DNA from 2 places in the Variovorax sp. LjRoot84 genome. Region 2 is predicted to be linked to the other one. Evidence: predicted binding sites of a transcription regulator. Region 2 holds the regulator's gene; the other holds the start of a gene.
What was found. The regulator sigma-54, encoded in region 2, starts transcription at its own class of promoters, with help from an activator protein. The targets are predictions, from matches to a motif close to TGGCANGNAANCTGCTTT.
Positions count from the first base shown of each region.

Region 1: pedF (cytochrome c-550 PedF) is a predicted target of sigma-54. The motif match lies at 4,919-4,936, and genes of this name have one in related genera.

Region 1 is NZ_CAXUTE020000002.1:1,001,939-1,009,691, reverse strand. It holds gene pqqE (pyrroloquinoline quinone biosynthesis protein PqqE) at 1-309, opposite strand, end outside; gene pqqD (pyrroloquinoline quinone biosynthesis peptide chaperone PqqD) at 318-572, opposite strand; gene pqqC (pyrroloquinoline-quinone synthase PqqC) at 569-1,345, opposite strand; gene pqqB (pyrroloquinoline quinone biosynthesis protein PqqB) at 1,342-2,274, opposite strand; gene pqqA (pyrroloquinoline quinone precursor peptide PqqA) at 2,343-2,417, opposite strand; gene ACSQ9I_RS35480 (sigma-54-dependent Fis family transcriptional regulator) at 2,663-4,780, opposite strand; gene pedF (cytochrome c-550 PedF) at 5,134-5,601, shown strand; gene ACSQ9I_RS35470 (ABC transporter substrate-binding protein) at 5,615-6,466, shown strand; gene ACSQ9I_RS35465 (DUF779 domain-containing protein) at 6,518-6,898, opposite strand; gene adh (aldehyde dehydrogenase) at 6,901-7,753, opposite strand, start outside.
Region 2 is NZ_CAXUTE020000001.1:5,723,193-5,730,945, reverse strand. It holds gene ACSQ9I_RS28270 (SPOR domain-containing protein) at 1-703, shown strand, start outside; gene ACSQ9I_RS28265 (thiol:disulfide interchange protein DsbA/DsbL) at 788-1,432, shown strand; gene lptA (lipopolysaccharide transport periplasmic protein LptA) at 1,559-2,251, shown strand; gene lptB (LPS export ABC transporter ATP-binding protein) at 2,248-3,024, shown strand; gene ACSQ9I_RS28250 (RNA polymerase factor sigma-54) at 3,039-4,619, shown strand; gene ACSQ9I_RS28245 (phospholipase D family protein) at 4,622-6,226, shown strand; gene ACSQ9I_RS28240 (hypothetical protein) at 6,239-6,619, opposite strand; gene ACSQ9I_RS28235 (GSU2403 family nucleotidyltransferase fold protein) at 6,814-7,753, shown strand, end outside.

The sequences.
Region 1 (7,753 bases), on a different contig from region 2:
CGCCTCGGTGAGGCCGACGCCCGAGGTGATGAGGTTGGTATAGAAGCCGAGCTGGCGCGCATGTGCGACCAGCTCTTCGAGGTCGTCGCGCAGCAAGGGCTCGCCACCCGAGAAGCCGAGCTGCACGGCGCCAAGCGCACGCGCCTCGCCGAGCACGCGCTTCCAGATCGCGGTGTCCAGCTCGCTGTCATGCCGGGCGTAGTCAACCGGGTTGGAACAGAACACGCAATGCAGCGGGCAGCGGTAGGTCAGCTCCGCCAGCAGCCACATGGGAGGCCGGGTCGTGGTGCTGTTGGCGGCGGCTTGCATCGTCGCCTCTATTGCAGCCAGCCGCGCTGCCTGGCCTGGCTGAGAAACGCGCAGACGTCGTCGGCGAGCCCGGGCTGTCCGAACGCGAGTTCGAGCTCCGCCACGATCTGGTCCACCGAGCGGCAACCGTCGCAGCGCCGCAGGATCTCGGCGGCTGGCGTGTTGAGCCTGACCATGCCTTCCGGATAGAGCAGCACCCAGCTGTCCTGCGCCGGCTCGAACTGCAGCCGGAACATTGTCGCCACGTTGGGCCTGGCGTTCATGGCCGCGACTCCAGCGACAGGTCGTCGGGGTAGGCGCGCTCGATGGCGTCGAGCATCGACCACAGGATGTCCAGCTTGAACTGCAGGATGGCTATCGCGCGCTCCTGGCGCGCGCGCGTGCTGCACCAGCGCCGCGCCACTTCGAGCCCGTGCTCGACATCGCGCGTGGCGAGCGGGATGCGATGGCGAAAGTAGGCGAGGCCATCCGCTTCGATCCATGGGTACAGCGTCGGCCAGCCCGCCAGCCGGTCGGCGTGGATCTTCGGCGCGAACATCTCGGTCAACGACGAGATCGCCGCCTCTTCCCACGGCCTGCTGCGCGCGAAGTTCACATAGGCGTCGACGGCGAAGCGCACGCCTGCCTGGACATGGCGATGCGACCAGAGGTCTTCGCGGCGCAGGCCGACGGCCTCGCCGAGACGGCTCCAGGCCTCGATGCCGCCCGCATTGCCGCCGCCGAAGTCGCCGCGGCCATCGTGGTCGAGGATGCGTTCGATCCAGCGCCGGCGCTCCGCACGGTCGGCGCAGTTGGCCAGCACCGCCGCATCCTTCTGCGGAATGTTGACCTGATAGTAGAAGCGATTCGCCACCCATCCCCGAACCTGGAACGGCCGCAGTTCGCCACGGTTCAGGCGCTTGTTGAACGGGTGGTGGATGTGATAGTCCTTCTCGCAGTCGCGAAGCCTGGCCTCGAAGGCCGAAGCGCTCCACGGCTCCCGTGCGTCGCCCTGATCGGCGGCCGGCGGGGCGCTCTGAAACAGTTCGGTATTCACAGCGTGATCTCCATTCCGTCGTAGGACACCTCGATGCCGTGCGCCTCCAGCACGCGGCGCTGCGGGCTGCCTTCGTCGAGGATCGGGTTGCTGTTGTTGATGTGGATGAGCACCTTGCGTCGTGCGGTCGTGGCCCGCATCACGTCGACCATGCCGGTGCGCACGGCGCTGGCGCTCTGCGGCAGGTGACCCATCTCGGTGGCTGTCTTGCCGCTCAGGCCGGCACGCTGCATTTCGTCTTCTTCCCAGAAGGTGCCGTCGACCAACAGGCAGTCGGCGTCGCTCATCCAGCGCAGCTCCTGGTTGCCCACCTCGGCGAGGCCCGGCGAGTAGAACAGGCGCCTGCCATCGCGCCGGTCTTCGATCAGCAGTGCGATGTTGTCGCCGACCATCTGCTCGCGACGGTGCGGCGAATACGGCGGCGCCTTGCCCGGGATGGCCAGCGCAGTGAAGCGCAGCGAGGCGAAGCCCTCAATCTCGAACTCGGCGCTCACCCGGTCGCCCGCCACCGGCAGCATGTGCCAGCGCGTGCCGCAATAGTGCTGGAGCACGTTCAACAGCGGCAGGCCGGTGGTGAGGTCTTCGAACACGCAGGGCGTGGCATAGAGGTCGATGCAAGGGCCTTCGCGCAGACCCAGCAGACCGGTGACGTGGTCGATCTGGGCGTCCATCAGCACCACCGCCTTGATCGGCGTGTCGCGCAACCCCTGCCGCGGGTGGAGCTGCGGATGGCTGCGAATCTGCTGGCCGATGTCGGGCGACGCGTTGAGCAGGACCCACGAGTCGCCGTCGGCCGACACGGCGATGGAGCTCTGCGTTCGCGCACGCGCGCTCAGCTCGCCTTGCCGCTGGCCGGCGCACAAGCGGCAGTTGCAGTTCCATTGCGGGAAGCCGCCGCCGGCGCCCGAGCCGAGCACGAGAATTTTCATGGGAAGGTGTCTGGTGTGACCGGCGGCGGCGCATCGCATGCGAGGCGCCGCCGCCTGAGTCGAGCGGGTCAGCGGTTCGAGATGTACATCGTGATTTCGAAACCGAAGCGCATGTCTTCGAATGCGGGTTGCGACCATTGCATGAGAGTCTCCTTGGGGTTGCCATCCAAAGTCCGGGCAGGATTGCCGTGAGGACACACGCCGTTCCGCAAGACGCATGCCTGTGGCACGCCGGCCCAAAAAACTGGTGCTTGCCCCTAGGCGCAGGCGTGCGCGGCCGGCTCTGCGCGACATCGAAGGGCAAGCAAGGGGAATGCTGTGTTGCGACTGCTCCATCCGGGGACAGTGGCGCGCAGCGATGGCACAGGGATTTCCCGTGCCCGGGTGTTCATCCGCCCTTGCCCCAGCGCAGCTTGCGATAGATGGTGTTGCGGCTGATGCCCAGTCGCTTCGACGCAATGGAGATGTTGCCGTTCGCCGCCGCAAGGGCCGCGCGAATCATCTCGATCTCGGCTTCTCCGAGCGTGAGTGACGACGTGCCGTCGTAGGCGGTCTCGGCCGGCGGGGCGACGACGGTCGGCTCGGCGGGTCGGTCCACGGACGCCGGCGCGGGCACGTCAAGCGGCATGCTCGCCGCCGGGGTTGTGATGGCCGGGGCGGCTGCGGGAATGGACGAGCGAACCCGCTGCACGTCCTCGAGGAAGTCGTCCGACAGATGATGCTCGGTGATCTGCGGCGCGCCGGCCGCCATCACGGCGGCCGTGCGCAGCACGTTCGCGAGCTGGCGGATGTTGCCGGGCCATGCGTAGCGGCTGAACAGCGCCGACACGTGCGGGCTGATCTCCGGCGTGCCATGCGGGCACTCGGTCAGCAGGATGCGGCGTGCCACGACGCCGAGATCGCTGCGCTCGCGCAGCGCCGGCAGGCGCACGACCAGCCCGTTCAAGCGGTAGTACAGGTCTTCGCGGAACGTGCCGGCCTCGATCATCTCGCGCAAGTTGCGGTGGGTCGCCCCGATCACGGCGATGTCCACCGGAATCGACTTCTGGCTGCCCAGCGGCATCACGCAGCGCTCCTGGAGAACGCGCAGCAGCCGCGCCTGCAGGGCGAGCGGCATGTCGCCGATCTCGTCGAGGAACAGTGTGCCGCCGTTGGCTTGCACGATGCGCCCGCATGCGCCCTTGCGGCGCGCGCCGGTGAACGCGCCGTCTTCATAGCCGAACAGCTCGGCCTCGATCAGGGACTCGGGGATGGAGGCGCAGTTCACGGCCACGAAGGCCTGCCTGGAACGGTTCGAGTCCTGGTGCACCGCGCGCGCGAGCAACTCCTTGCCGGTGCCGGTTTCCCCGAGGATCAGGAGCGGGATGTCGCGGTTCAGGACGCGCTGCACCTTCTGCACCATCGCCTCGATCCGCATATCGCCGGTCTTCAGGTAGTGCAGGCCCGAGAAAGCGCTCGGTGGCGCGGCCGCGGCGTCGGCCGGATGGCGCGGCGGGTTCGCGTCGACCGGCACGGCTTCGCGGGCCGTGACGGCCTGCGATGCCGGTTCGTCGCCGCCCAGGCCGGCCATCATCGAGCGCGGCGTGCCGTTGAAGCGGGCCTTGACATAGAACTGCCGCCCATTCGAAAGGCTCAGGCACATCGGCGTCGACAGCGGTGCCCGGAGATGGTCGAACATGGCCGGGACGGTGGTGCCGAACAGGCTGGTCAGGCTCTGCATTCGCAGCGCCGCGCTGCTCATGTCGAGCTGGTCCAGCGCGCTGCGATTGGCGCCGAGGATCTTGCCATCGGCGCCGACGACGATGATGCCTTCGAGCAAGGTGCCGATGAATTCGACGCGGCTGTGCAGGTGCAGCCGAAGCCGGTTGCCGAAGTCGTCCGACAACCACTGGTTCTCGATCATGCGCGCCGACATGCGCACCAGCCCCATGGTGTGCTGGTGATACGAACGCTGGTCGCCGGTGACGTCGAGCACGCCGAGCATATTGCCGCGCGGATCGAAGATCGGGGCCGCCGAACAGGTGAGGAAGCTGTTCGCATGGATGAAGTGCTCGCCGCCGTGAACGACCGTGGGCGACTCCTCGAACAGCGCCGTGCCGATGGCGTTGGTGCCTTTCGAATGCTCGGCCCAGCTGACGCCCGGCGACAGTGCCACTTTGCCGGCGCGTTCGAGAAACTTGTCGTCCCCGACCGAGTGCAGGATTGTTCCCTGGGCATCGGCCAGCACGATCATGCTCTCGGTGTTGACGATCTGCTCGAACAGCATCTCCATCACCGGCGCCGCGTGCGTGAACAGGCGCTGGTTGCGCTCCCGCGCCACGCTGAGGTCGCTGCGCATCAGGGGTTCGAAGTCGGGGCGCTCGATGCGGGTCAACCCTAGCGCGGCGCAGCGCTGATGCGACTGCTCGATCAGTTCCGTGCGCCCGGCCTGCCGCACGAAAGGCAATGCCGACGGCGTCGTCCAGGTCTTGGCGTTCGTGACCAAGGCGCGATGGGTTGCGGACATCTTTGTGTCTCCTCTGCGCCTGCCGAGGCAGGATGTCTCCGTCGAATAACCGCGCGCCGGGCCGTTGACACCAGCTGCGTGGCACTGCTGCGTTTTGGCACAGCTCTCCGGGTCTGTTGCAAAGCAGGCCGGCCAAAGTGGCAAGGATGCCGCAGTGCCGCACGTGCGGCTTGATCTGGAGCAACTGGGCGATCGATCACAGGCAATTTGTGTTCCCGCCTGCAACACCGGCGGGTGGCACGGCGTTTGCAGACCGAGCTCATCTTTCAACACGACCATGACGGAGACCTGACATGAAGCGAAACGGAAATCTGCCGGCCGCACCCACCCCGCCCAGCCACCGGCGCGGGCGCATGGCCTTGCGCCACGGCGCCTGGCTGCTGGCCATCGCCGCCTGCGCCGCAAGCCCCGCCGTATGGGCGCACGGCGACGTGACGCCGCAGGCGGTCGACACGTCGGCGCTGCCGAAGCTCGGCCAGGAGTGGCGTCCCGAGAACCCGTTCCGGGCCAACGACGCAGCCGTCAAGATCGGCACGTCGGCCTACAACCAGAACTGCGCCCGCTGCCATGGGCTGGAAGCGATCTCCGGCGGCATCGCGCCCGACCTGCGCAAGATCGACAACGAATGCGCAGCGCTCAAGGACAGCGCCAAGAAGGCCGCCTGCGTGAAGGAGATCGACGAGTTCTATCTCACGACAGTTCGCCAGGGGCGCACGCGCAACGGCGCGGTGTACATGCCGCCGTTCGAAGGGGTCATGAACCAGGAAGCCATCTGGGCGATCAAGGCCTATCTCGAAACGCGTCGTGACAAGCCGTTCTAGGCGGGGAGGGACCATGACACCCAAGACACCGAGCCGTCGCGATTGCCTGCGCTTGCTGGGCGTGTCCGGCGCCGCAGCCCTGGCATGTGCGCCGCTGCACCTGCGGGCGACGCCACTGGAGCGCGTGCGCGAGCGCGGCGCGCTGACGGTCGGCCTCTACCACGACATGCCGCCGTTCCACGTCGGCGGCCAGGGCATCGACGTGGAGCTGGCGCGCGCCCTGGCCGAATCGCTGGGCGTCAAGCTCTCGCTGCTGCCGTTCCATGCCGACGAGAACATGAACGACGACTTGCGCAACATGGTGTGGCGCGGCCACTACCTCGGCTACGGCCCGGCCGACGTGTTGCTGCACGTGCCGGTCGACCGGCCGCTGATGGAAGGCAACCCGCAGGTCAGCATCTTCGCGCCGTACTACCGCGATCAGGTCGTGATGGCACGCCAGCTCGAGCGCGTGCCGCGGCTCGAGACGCTGTCCCAGTTGGGCGCCGACAAGGTGGCGGTGCCTGGCCAGTCGCTCGCCGGCTGGTTGCTGATCGGCGCCGATGGCGGCGCCTATCGGAGCCAGTTGATCACGCAATGGAAGGACGGCGCCGAGACGGCGCGCGCGCTGTTGCGCGGCGAGGTGGCGGTGGCCGCAGGACTGGCCTCGGAGATGGAGTCGGTGCTGCGCGGCGACCCGCGCTTCGCCATCGCGCCGATGCCTTCGCCGCGGGCGCCGCGCGACGGATGGGCCGTCGGCATGGCCGTCAAGCGTGACGCCACCGAGCTGGCGCAGGCGCTGCAGCGCGCGGTGAACGAAATCGCGGCCGGCGGCCGGCTGCGTCAGATCTTCGAGCACGGCAACCTCGCGTGGCAAGCCGCATGACGCGCGGAACCGGCAGCCTGCTGCCGGGTTCGCGTGAGCTGCGCCGCGGCGCTAGAGCCTTCCGCGCGCTTCGAGCACCTTCCACTCCGCGTCGTCGTACAGGCGCGAGCGTGTGAGAAAGCGCAGGCCGGTCGGCCGCTCGAGCGAGAACATGCCGCCGTTGCCCGCCACCGCATCGATGATGAGATGCGTATGCTCCCAATACGCGAACTGGGCCCGGCTCATGTAGAACGGCGTGCCCGCGATCTCGCCCAGGCAGACGTCCGAATCGCCGGTGACGAACTCGCCGGCGGCGAAGCACATCGGTGCGCTGCCGTCGCAGCAGCCGCCGGACTGGTGGAACATCAGCGGGCCGTGCACGGCGCGCAGGCGCTCGATGAGCGCCTGCGCGGCCGGCGTGGCGGACACGCGGCTGACGCCGTCTTCGGGCATCTTCAGAAGAATCCCAGCTTGTTCTGGCTGTAGCTCACCAGCAGGTTCTTGGTCTGCTGATAGTGGTCCAGCATCATCTTGTGGTTCTCGCGGCCGATGCCCGACTGCTTGTAGCCGCCGAAGGCCGCATGGGCCGGATAGGCGTGGTAGCAATTGGTCCACACGCGTCCCGCCTGGATGCCGCGGCCCATGCGGAAGGCACGCGCGCCATCGCGGGTCCACACGCCGGCGCCCAGTCCGTAGAGCGTGTCGTTGGCGATCTCCAGCGCCTCTTCTTCGGTCTTGAAGGTCGTCACCGACAGCACCGGGCCGAAGATTTCTTCCTGGAAGATGCGCATCTTGTTGTGGCCCTTGAAGACCGTGGGCTTGACGTAGTAGCCAGCGCCGAGTTCACCGACCTGCGTATTGCGTTCGCCACCGATCAAGCATTGCGCGCCTTCCTGCTTGCCCAGATCGATGTACGACAGGATCTTCTCCATCTGCTCCTGCGAGGCCTGCGCGCCGATCATGGTGGACGGGTCCAGCGGATGGCCCTGCTTGATGGCCTCGACCCGCTTGATCGCGCGCTCGATGAAGCGCTCGTAGATCGACTCCTGCACCAGCGCCCGGCTCGGGCAGGTGCAGACCTCGCCCTGGTTCAGCGCGAACATCGCGAAGCCCTCGAGCGCCTTGTCGAAGAAGGCGTCGTCCGCCGCCATGACGTCCTCGAAGAAGATGTTGGGCGACTTGCCCCCTAGCTCCAGGGTTACGGGGATGATGTTCTGGCTCGCGTACTGCATGATCAGCCGGCCGGTGGTGGTTTCGCCCGTGAAGGCGATCTTCGCGATGCGCTTGCTCGACGCCAGCGGCTTGCCC
Region 2 (7,753 bases):
CGGCAACATCGTCATCGGGCTGATCGTCGGCCTGGTGCTGGGGCTGGGCGTGGCGCTGGGCATCGCGGTCTATGTGACCAAGGTGCCGATCCCCTTCATGACCAAGACCCAGCGCGGCGGCCCCGAGCAAGACGAAGCCGAGGCGCGCAAGAACCGCGACTGGGACCCCAACGGCCCGCTCGCCGGCAAGGCAGGCGCCGCCCGCCCGCAGGCACCCGCGACGCCCGCACCGCCCCAGCCCGCCACGGCGGGGGCGCCCACGCCGCCGACCGCGCCGGCGCCCGTGGTGGTGCCACCCGGCGCGCAGCAGCAACAGCCACAGCGCGCCGGACGGCCGCCCCTGCCGGCCGAAGCCAACGCGGTGCCGCCATCGAATGACCCGATCGGCGATCTCGCGCGGGCACGTTCGGGCGCCAGCCCCGGCGCCACCACCGCCGCCGCGGCGCCCAGCGCCAGCACCACCGATCCTTTCATGTATTTCGTCCAGGCCGGCGCCTTCCGCACCCCCGAGGACGCCGAGGCGCAGCGCGCCAAGCTTTCGCTGATGGGCGTGGAAGCGCGCATCACCGAGCGCGAGCAGGCCGGCCGCACCGTCTACCGCGTGCGCGCGGGGCCTTTCAACAAGAAGGAAGATGCGGACCGGCTCAAGGAGCGGCTCGACGGCGGTGGCCTCGAATCCGCCTTGGTGCGCGTCCAGCGCTGAGCCTTCATCCATACTCAAGCTCGCCGGTCCGGGAACTCCGGGCCAGCCGCGGGCTCTGTCAGCCGCACAGGAGAACTTCTTAATATGAAACGTCGTGACTTTTCGCTGGCCGCCACTTCGCTGGGGCTTCTTCCCTTCGCCTCACCCTCGCACGCCCAGACGCTCGCGCCCAAGGCGGGCACCGACTACGCCGTGCTCGACAAGCGCGTGCCGGTCGACGCGCCGGCCGGCAAGGTCGAGGTGATCGAGTTCTTCTGGTACAGCTGCCCGCATTGCAACGCCTTCGAGCCGACGCTCGAGACCTGGATCAAGAAGCTGCCCGCCCACGTGTCTTTCAAGCGCGTGCCGGTCGCCTTCCAGCCCAGCTTCCAGCCGCAGCAGCGGCTCTACTACGCGCTGGAAGCGATGGGCAAGGTCGACGAATACCAGCGTAAGGTGTTCGCCGCGATCCACCAGCAGCGCCAGAACCTCTCGGGCGAGCAGCAGATCATCGACTGGGCCGCCGCCAACGGCCTCGACAAGGCCAAGTTCACCGAGAACTTCAAGTCCTTCAGCGTGGCGAGCAAGATCCAGCGCGCCAAGCAGCTGCAGGAGGCTTACCAGGTGGCCGGCGTGCCCGCGATGGGCATCGCGGGCAGGTGGTATACGGACGGCGAACTCGCGCGCAGCATGGATCGCGCGCTGCAGGTCACCGACTTCCTGGTCGGCGAAGCGCGCAAGAGCGCGTAAAAAAGCGCCTCCCGCCGCTCGTCGCGGCAACCAGCAGGAAGCCCGCTTCGGCGGGCTTTTTCATCCGCCGGCGGAAACCGGATCCATGAGGCCGCATACAATCGCCCAGCAAGTTTCGTGCCTTTTATGACATCGTTACATTCCTCCTCCGTTTCTCGCCACCTTTGTCGCGCTTTCGTATTCGCCTTGGGCGTGGCCGGCCTCGTGTCGGCGGCGCAGGCCGAGAAGGCGGACCGCACCAAGCCGATGAACATCGAGGCCGACGCCATGCGCTACGACGACCTCAAGCAGACCAGCGTCTTCACCGGCAACGTGGTGGTGACTAAGGGCACCATCATCATCCGCGGCATCCGCATCGACGTGCGGCAGGATCCCGAGGGCTACCAGTACGGCATCGTCACGGCCGCGCCCGGCAAGCTGGCCTATTTCAAGCAGAAGCGCGACGCCGGCCCCGACGAGTGGATCGAGGGCGAGTCGGAAGTCATCGAGTACGACAGCCGCGCCGACAACGTGAAGTTCATCCGCCGTGCGGTGATGCGTCGCCTGGTCGGCGCGACACCCAACGACGAAAGCAGCGGACCCTTGATCGTCTACGACCAGAGCAACGACACCTTCACCGTCAACGGCTCGCCGCTGCCGCCCAATGCGGGCGTGGCGACCCAGCCCGGCGGCCGCGTCAAGGCCATCCTCACGCCCAAGGCGGCCGCCTCGGCGCCCGCTGCCGGGTCCGCCAGGCCGGCGGCGCCGGCCGCCTCCGCGCCGGCGTCCGGAACGGGCCTGCGCTCGACCACCACGCTCGGCGGAGAGCAGCGCAAGTGAGCGGCGGCAACGAAGTCCTGGGCAGCCGCCTCGAGGCGCGCGGCCTGCAGAAGAGCTACGGCAGCCGCAAGGTCGTCAAGGACGTCTCGCTCGGCGTGCAAAAGGGCGAGGTGGTCGGCCTGCTGGGGCCCAACGGCGCGGGCAAGACCACCTCCTTCTACATGATCGTCGGGCTGGTTCGGGCGGATGCGGGCGAGATCAGCATCGACGGCGAACCGATCGCGCACATGCCGATCCACCGCCGCGCCCGCATGGGCTTGAGCTACCTGCCGCAGGAAGCGTCGATCTTCCGCAAGCTCACGGTCGAGGAGAACGTGCGCGCCGTGCTCGAGCTGCAGCGCGAACTCGACGACGCGGGCCGGCCGGTGCCGCTGTCGAAGCAGCGCATCGAGGAACGCCTCGGCGAACTGCTGCACGACCTGCGCGTCGACCATCTGCGCGATTCGCCCGCGCTGGCGCTGTCGGGCGGCGAGCGCCGCCGAGTCGAGATCGCGCGGGCGCTGGCCACGCAGCCGCGCTTCATCCTGCTGGACGAGCCCTTCGCGGGCATCGACCCGATCGCGGTGATCGAGATCCAGCGAATCATCAGTTTCCTGAAGGAACGCGGCATCGGCGTGCTCATCACCGACCACAACGTGCGCGAGACGCTGGGCATCTGCGATCACGCCTTCATCATCAGCGACGGGCATGTGCTGGCACAAGGCACGCCTTCGGAGATCGTCGACAACGCCGAGGTACGACGCGTGTACCTGGGCGAGCATTTCCGGATGTAGGGGACCGTACTTCGATGAAGCAAGGGCTCTCGCTTCGCGTTTCCCAGCACCTGGCGCTCACGCCGCAGCTCCAGCAGTCGATCCGGCTGCTGCAGCTCTCCACGCTCGAGTTGAGCCAGGAAGTGGAGCAGATGCTCGACGAGAACCCGTTCCTCGAACGCACGGCCGAAGAGGCGCCGCGCGAGGAGTTCGGTCTCGAGGCGGCCGATGCGCCGGTGCGCGACGAAGACCGCCAGGCCGAGGGCGAGGCTGACTTCGTCCCCGGCTCGGCCGCGGCGCCGGCCGAGGTGGCGGTCGCCGCCAACGGCGATGCCGAAGCGGCTGCGCCCGTCGACAGCGAACCCGACTGGGAGGGCGACGGTACGGTCGACCTCGCGCCCGACGACAGCGAATGGGGCGGCGATGCGCCCGCGCGCGCCAACAACCTCGGCGACGACGAGCGCACCGATGCGACCGAGCTCGCGCGCAGCCAGGAATCGCTGCAGTCCTTCCTGCACCGGCAGGCGCTGTCGCTGCGCCTGAACGAGAACGACTGCGCCGCGCTGCGCTTCCTGATCGAATCGCTCAACGACGACGGCTACCTCGAGGATTCGCTGCCGGCGCTGGCCTCGGGCCTCGCGGGCGACGACAACGACCAGTTCGACGAACTGGTGCATCACTTCCAGGTCGCGCTGGGCCTGCTGCAGAGTTTGGAGCCGGCCGGCGTCGGCGCCCGCAGCCTCGGCGAATGCCTGACCATCCAGCTGCGCCAGCTGGCGAGCGCCAAGGAGAGCGAGGAGGAGGCCCAGGTGCGCAAGACCGCCATCGCGATCTGCAAGCAGCCGATGGAGCTGCTCGCGCGGCGCGACTTCAAGCGCCTGGCCACGCTCACGCGCAGCAACGAGGACGAGGTGCGCGCCGCACTGCAGCTGATCGCCAGGCTCGAGCCCAAGCCGGGGCGCCGCTTCGTCGACGTCGAGCGCAACATCGTCGTGCCCGACGTGATCGTCACGCGCATCGGCCACGGCACCAACGCGAGGTTCCGCGTCATGCTCAATCCCGAGGTCATGCCGCGGCTGCGCGTGCACGACATCTATGCCGGCGCGCTCAAGCAGCACAAGGGCGAGGGCAGCCAGGCGCTGTCGCAGCGGCTGCAGGAAGCGCGCTGGTTCATCAAGAACATCCAGCAACGCTTCGACACCATCCTCAGGGTCTCCAACGCGATCGTCGAGCGGCAGAAGAGCTACTTCGTGCACGGCGAGCTCGCGATGCGGCCGCTGGTGCTGCGCGAGATCGCCGACGAGCTGGGCCTGCACGAATCCACCATCAGCCGCGTGACCACCGCCAAATACATGGCCACGCCCTACGGCACCGTCGAGCTCAAGTACTTCTTCGGCTCGGCGCTCGGCACCGAAACCGGCGGCAACGCCTCCAGCACCGCGGTGCGCGCGCTGATCAAGCAGTTCGTGAGCGCCGAGGACGTGAGGAAGCCGCTGTCCGACAGCCAGGTGTCCGAGATGCTCAAGGAGCAGGGCATCGAGTGCGCGCGCCGCACGGTGGCCAAGTACCGCGAGGCACTGCGCATCGCGCCTGCGAATCTGCGCAAGGCACTCTAGCGATGAGTCGCCGTCCGAGTCCGCTCCCAAGCTGGATTCGCCTCGGCCTGGCCTTGATGGCGGTGCTTCTTCTTTCCAGCGGCTGCGCGATGCTGCCGGCCGAATTCGAGCGCACGCCGTCCAAGGCGATGCCCTTGTCCACCGGAACCGTGCTGGGCCGCATCGCCAAGGCCTCGCAGCCGGATGCGGACTTGAGCGGCTTCCGGCTCATGCCCAGCGGCGACTTCGCGCTCAACACGCGGCTCGAGCTCGCGCGCCGCGCCGAGCGCACGCTCGACGTCCAGTACTACCAGATCGACAACGACGAGACCGGCCGCTACCTGCTGCGCACGCTGCGCGACGCGGCCCAGCGCGGCGTGCGCGTGCGGCTCCTGATGGACGATCTCTACACCGCGGGCGAGGACGAGCTGCTGCTCGCGCTGGCCGCCACGCCCAACCTCGAGCTGCGGCTCTTCAACCCGTTTCCGGCCGGGCGCGGCAGCATGCTCAGGCGCTTCTCGGCCTCGCTCTTCGACTTCAGCCGCGTCAACCGGCGCATGCACAACAAGCTCTTCATCGCCGACGGCGCGATGGCGGTAGCCGGCGGGCGCAACATCGGCAACCCGTACTTCACGCAGACGGCCGGCGCGAACTTCATCGACCTCGACACCTTCGTCGCCGGCGCTCTGATCCCGCGCCTTTCCAGCCTGTTCGACCTGTACTGGAACAGCGAGCACGTGCGGCCGATCGAAACCGTGGTCGCGCCCACGCTCGCGCGGGAGGCACGGCAGCGGCGCTTCGAGGAGCTGACTGCACCGGCCACCACCCCGGCACCGCGTCCGCCGGCGCCCAACGACCTGCTGGGCTACAGCCCGATCGTCGAGAACCTCAACGCCGGCAAGCTCGACCTCATCTGGACCACCGCCGAGGCGTATGCCGATTCGCCCGAGCGCGTGATCGGCAAACAGGTCACTTACGGCGGCGTGCCGCTGCTCGACGTCGACAGCGTGCGCTACAACGTGGTCGAGCAGATGCGGCGCGGGCGTTCCGACGTGACGCTGGTGTCGCCCTACCTGATCCCCGGCAAGGAGGGGCTGGAGGTGCTGCGCGAGATCCGCCGGCGTGGCATGAAGATCAGCGTGGTCACCAACTCGCTGGCCGCCACCGACGAGCCCGTGGTCCACACCGGCTACCGCCGCTACCGGGCCGACATGCTGCGGCTCGGCGCCGAGATCCACGAGCTGAGTTCGGTGCGCACGCGGCGCAGCGTGCGCCTGGGCCTGTTCGGCACGCAGATCGGACGCCTGCACGCCAAGTCGGCCGTGATCGACGGGCGCACGCTCTTCGTCGGCTCGATGAATTTCGACCCGCGCTCGGAAGTGCACAACACCGAGATCGGCCTCTTCATCTTCAGCCGCGAGATGGCGCAGCAGGTGCTGAAGCTGGTCGAGGTGCTCAAGCAGCAGGGCGCCTACAAGGTGCGCTTCGCGCCCGGCACCGAGAAAATGGAATGGGTGAGCGAGGAGGCCGGCGTCGAACAGGTGCTCACCAGCGAGCCCGATGCGGGCTTCTGGGACCACCTGATGCTGGAACTGCTGGCGCCGCTGGCGCCGGAGAGCCTGCTCTAGATCTAGACCTCATCAGTAGCGATAGCGGTCATGACGGTCATGGTGGTCATGGCGGTCATGGCGGTCATGGCGGTCATGGCGGTCATGGCGGTAGTGATGGCGATGACCGTGCCGGTACTCGTCGCGGTATTCATGGCGGTAGAAGTGCCGCGGCGGCGGGCGCTGGTAGTCATACACGGGAGCCGGACGGTAGTGCCGCGGCGGCGGGTCGTAGTAGACCGGCGCCGGGGCATAGTGGACCGGGCTGGCAATGCCGACGGCGACCCCTGGCACATGGATGCCCACCGACACGGCCAGGTCCCTGGCGCTGGCGGACGTGGCGCCCAGCACGGCCGCGGCGGAGAAGGCGCCGGCGGCGATCCACTTGAAGAAACGGGTGTGCGCGATGTTCATGAAGAAACTCCTGAAGGCATGAAGTGCCGTTGGGGTCATTGCACCCGGCCCGCGTAAAGCAGGACCCGCCTGCTCTGTGAAGCTTGTTGCTGAATGTTGCAGCGCGGACGTACAGCGCAGGAGCGGGACTTACCACATAAAATGCATTTTTGTGGGGTAAGGAATCCATGCCTGTCCAGCACGCCCTGTACCGCATGCATGAGCTGGCTTTCCGCACGCAGTACGCCGAGCTCAAGGAACGCACTGCGTCTGCGGGCCGCCTTCTTCAAGGAACGCCCGGGAGCCTTCAGTTGCGCCGGGGGACAGGCTATGCCTACTGGTATCGGGTCTTCTATCCGGCGCCTGGCAAGAAGGCCGAGCAGATCGTCTGCAAAGACGGGGACACCGCGGCACTCGACGAAGTGTCCCGCGAGATCGAGTTCGCCCAATGGACAAGCGCCCAGGTGAGAAATCTCAGGAAGCTCGATTTCCAGGTGGCGGACAAAGGCGTGGCGAGCGTGCTGGTCGAGCTTCACAACGCGGGCATCCTGGGCGCGTGCCTCGCACTGGTCGGAACCTTGGGCTTCATGGCCTGGTTGAACGAACTCGGAGCGATGGCGGTATCGGCCCGCACGCAGGACGTCGACATTGCCGCCCGGCAAAAGCTGAGGCTTGCAGCGCCGGCGTCCTTTCTTGAAGCGATGGAAGCCACCAGGCTTGGTTTTCATCCTGTTCCCGGGATGCCAAGCCAGGCGCCCTCGACTTCCGTGAAGCTCAAGGGCAGGGATGGATTGCGAGTCGACGTTCTGACGCATGGCGAGGAGCTTGGAAAGACCGTTCCCCTGCCGCAGCTGAAATGGCATGCCGAGACCGTGCCCCACTATGACTATCTGCTCGCGGAGCCAAGTCGCGCCGCATCGCTTGCCGGCGGCCATTGCATCCCTTTGACGTTGCCGCAGCCGGAGCGCTTCGTCTGGCACAAGCTCTACGCGAGCGCCGAGCGCAAGGCCAAGCCCGAGAAAGCCGAAAAGGACCTGCTGCAGGCAGCGACCCTGGGAGCCGTCCTGGCCGAGCAGCAAGACGAGCTTCTGTCCGATTCGTTTCGGGATGCGCCAGCCGCACTCAAGGAAGTGGCGAGAACCCGCCTGCCTGCTT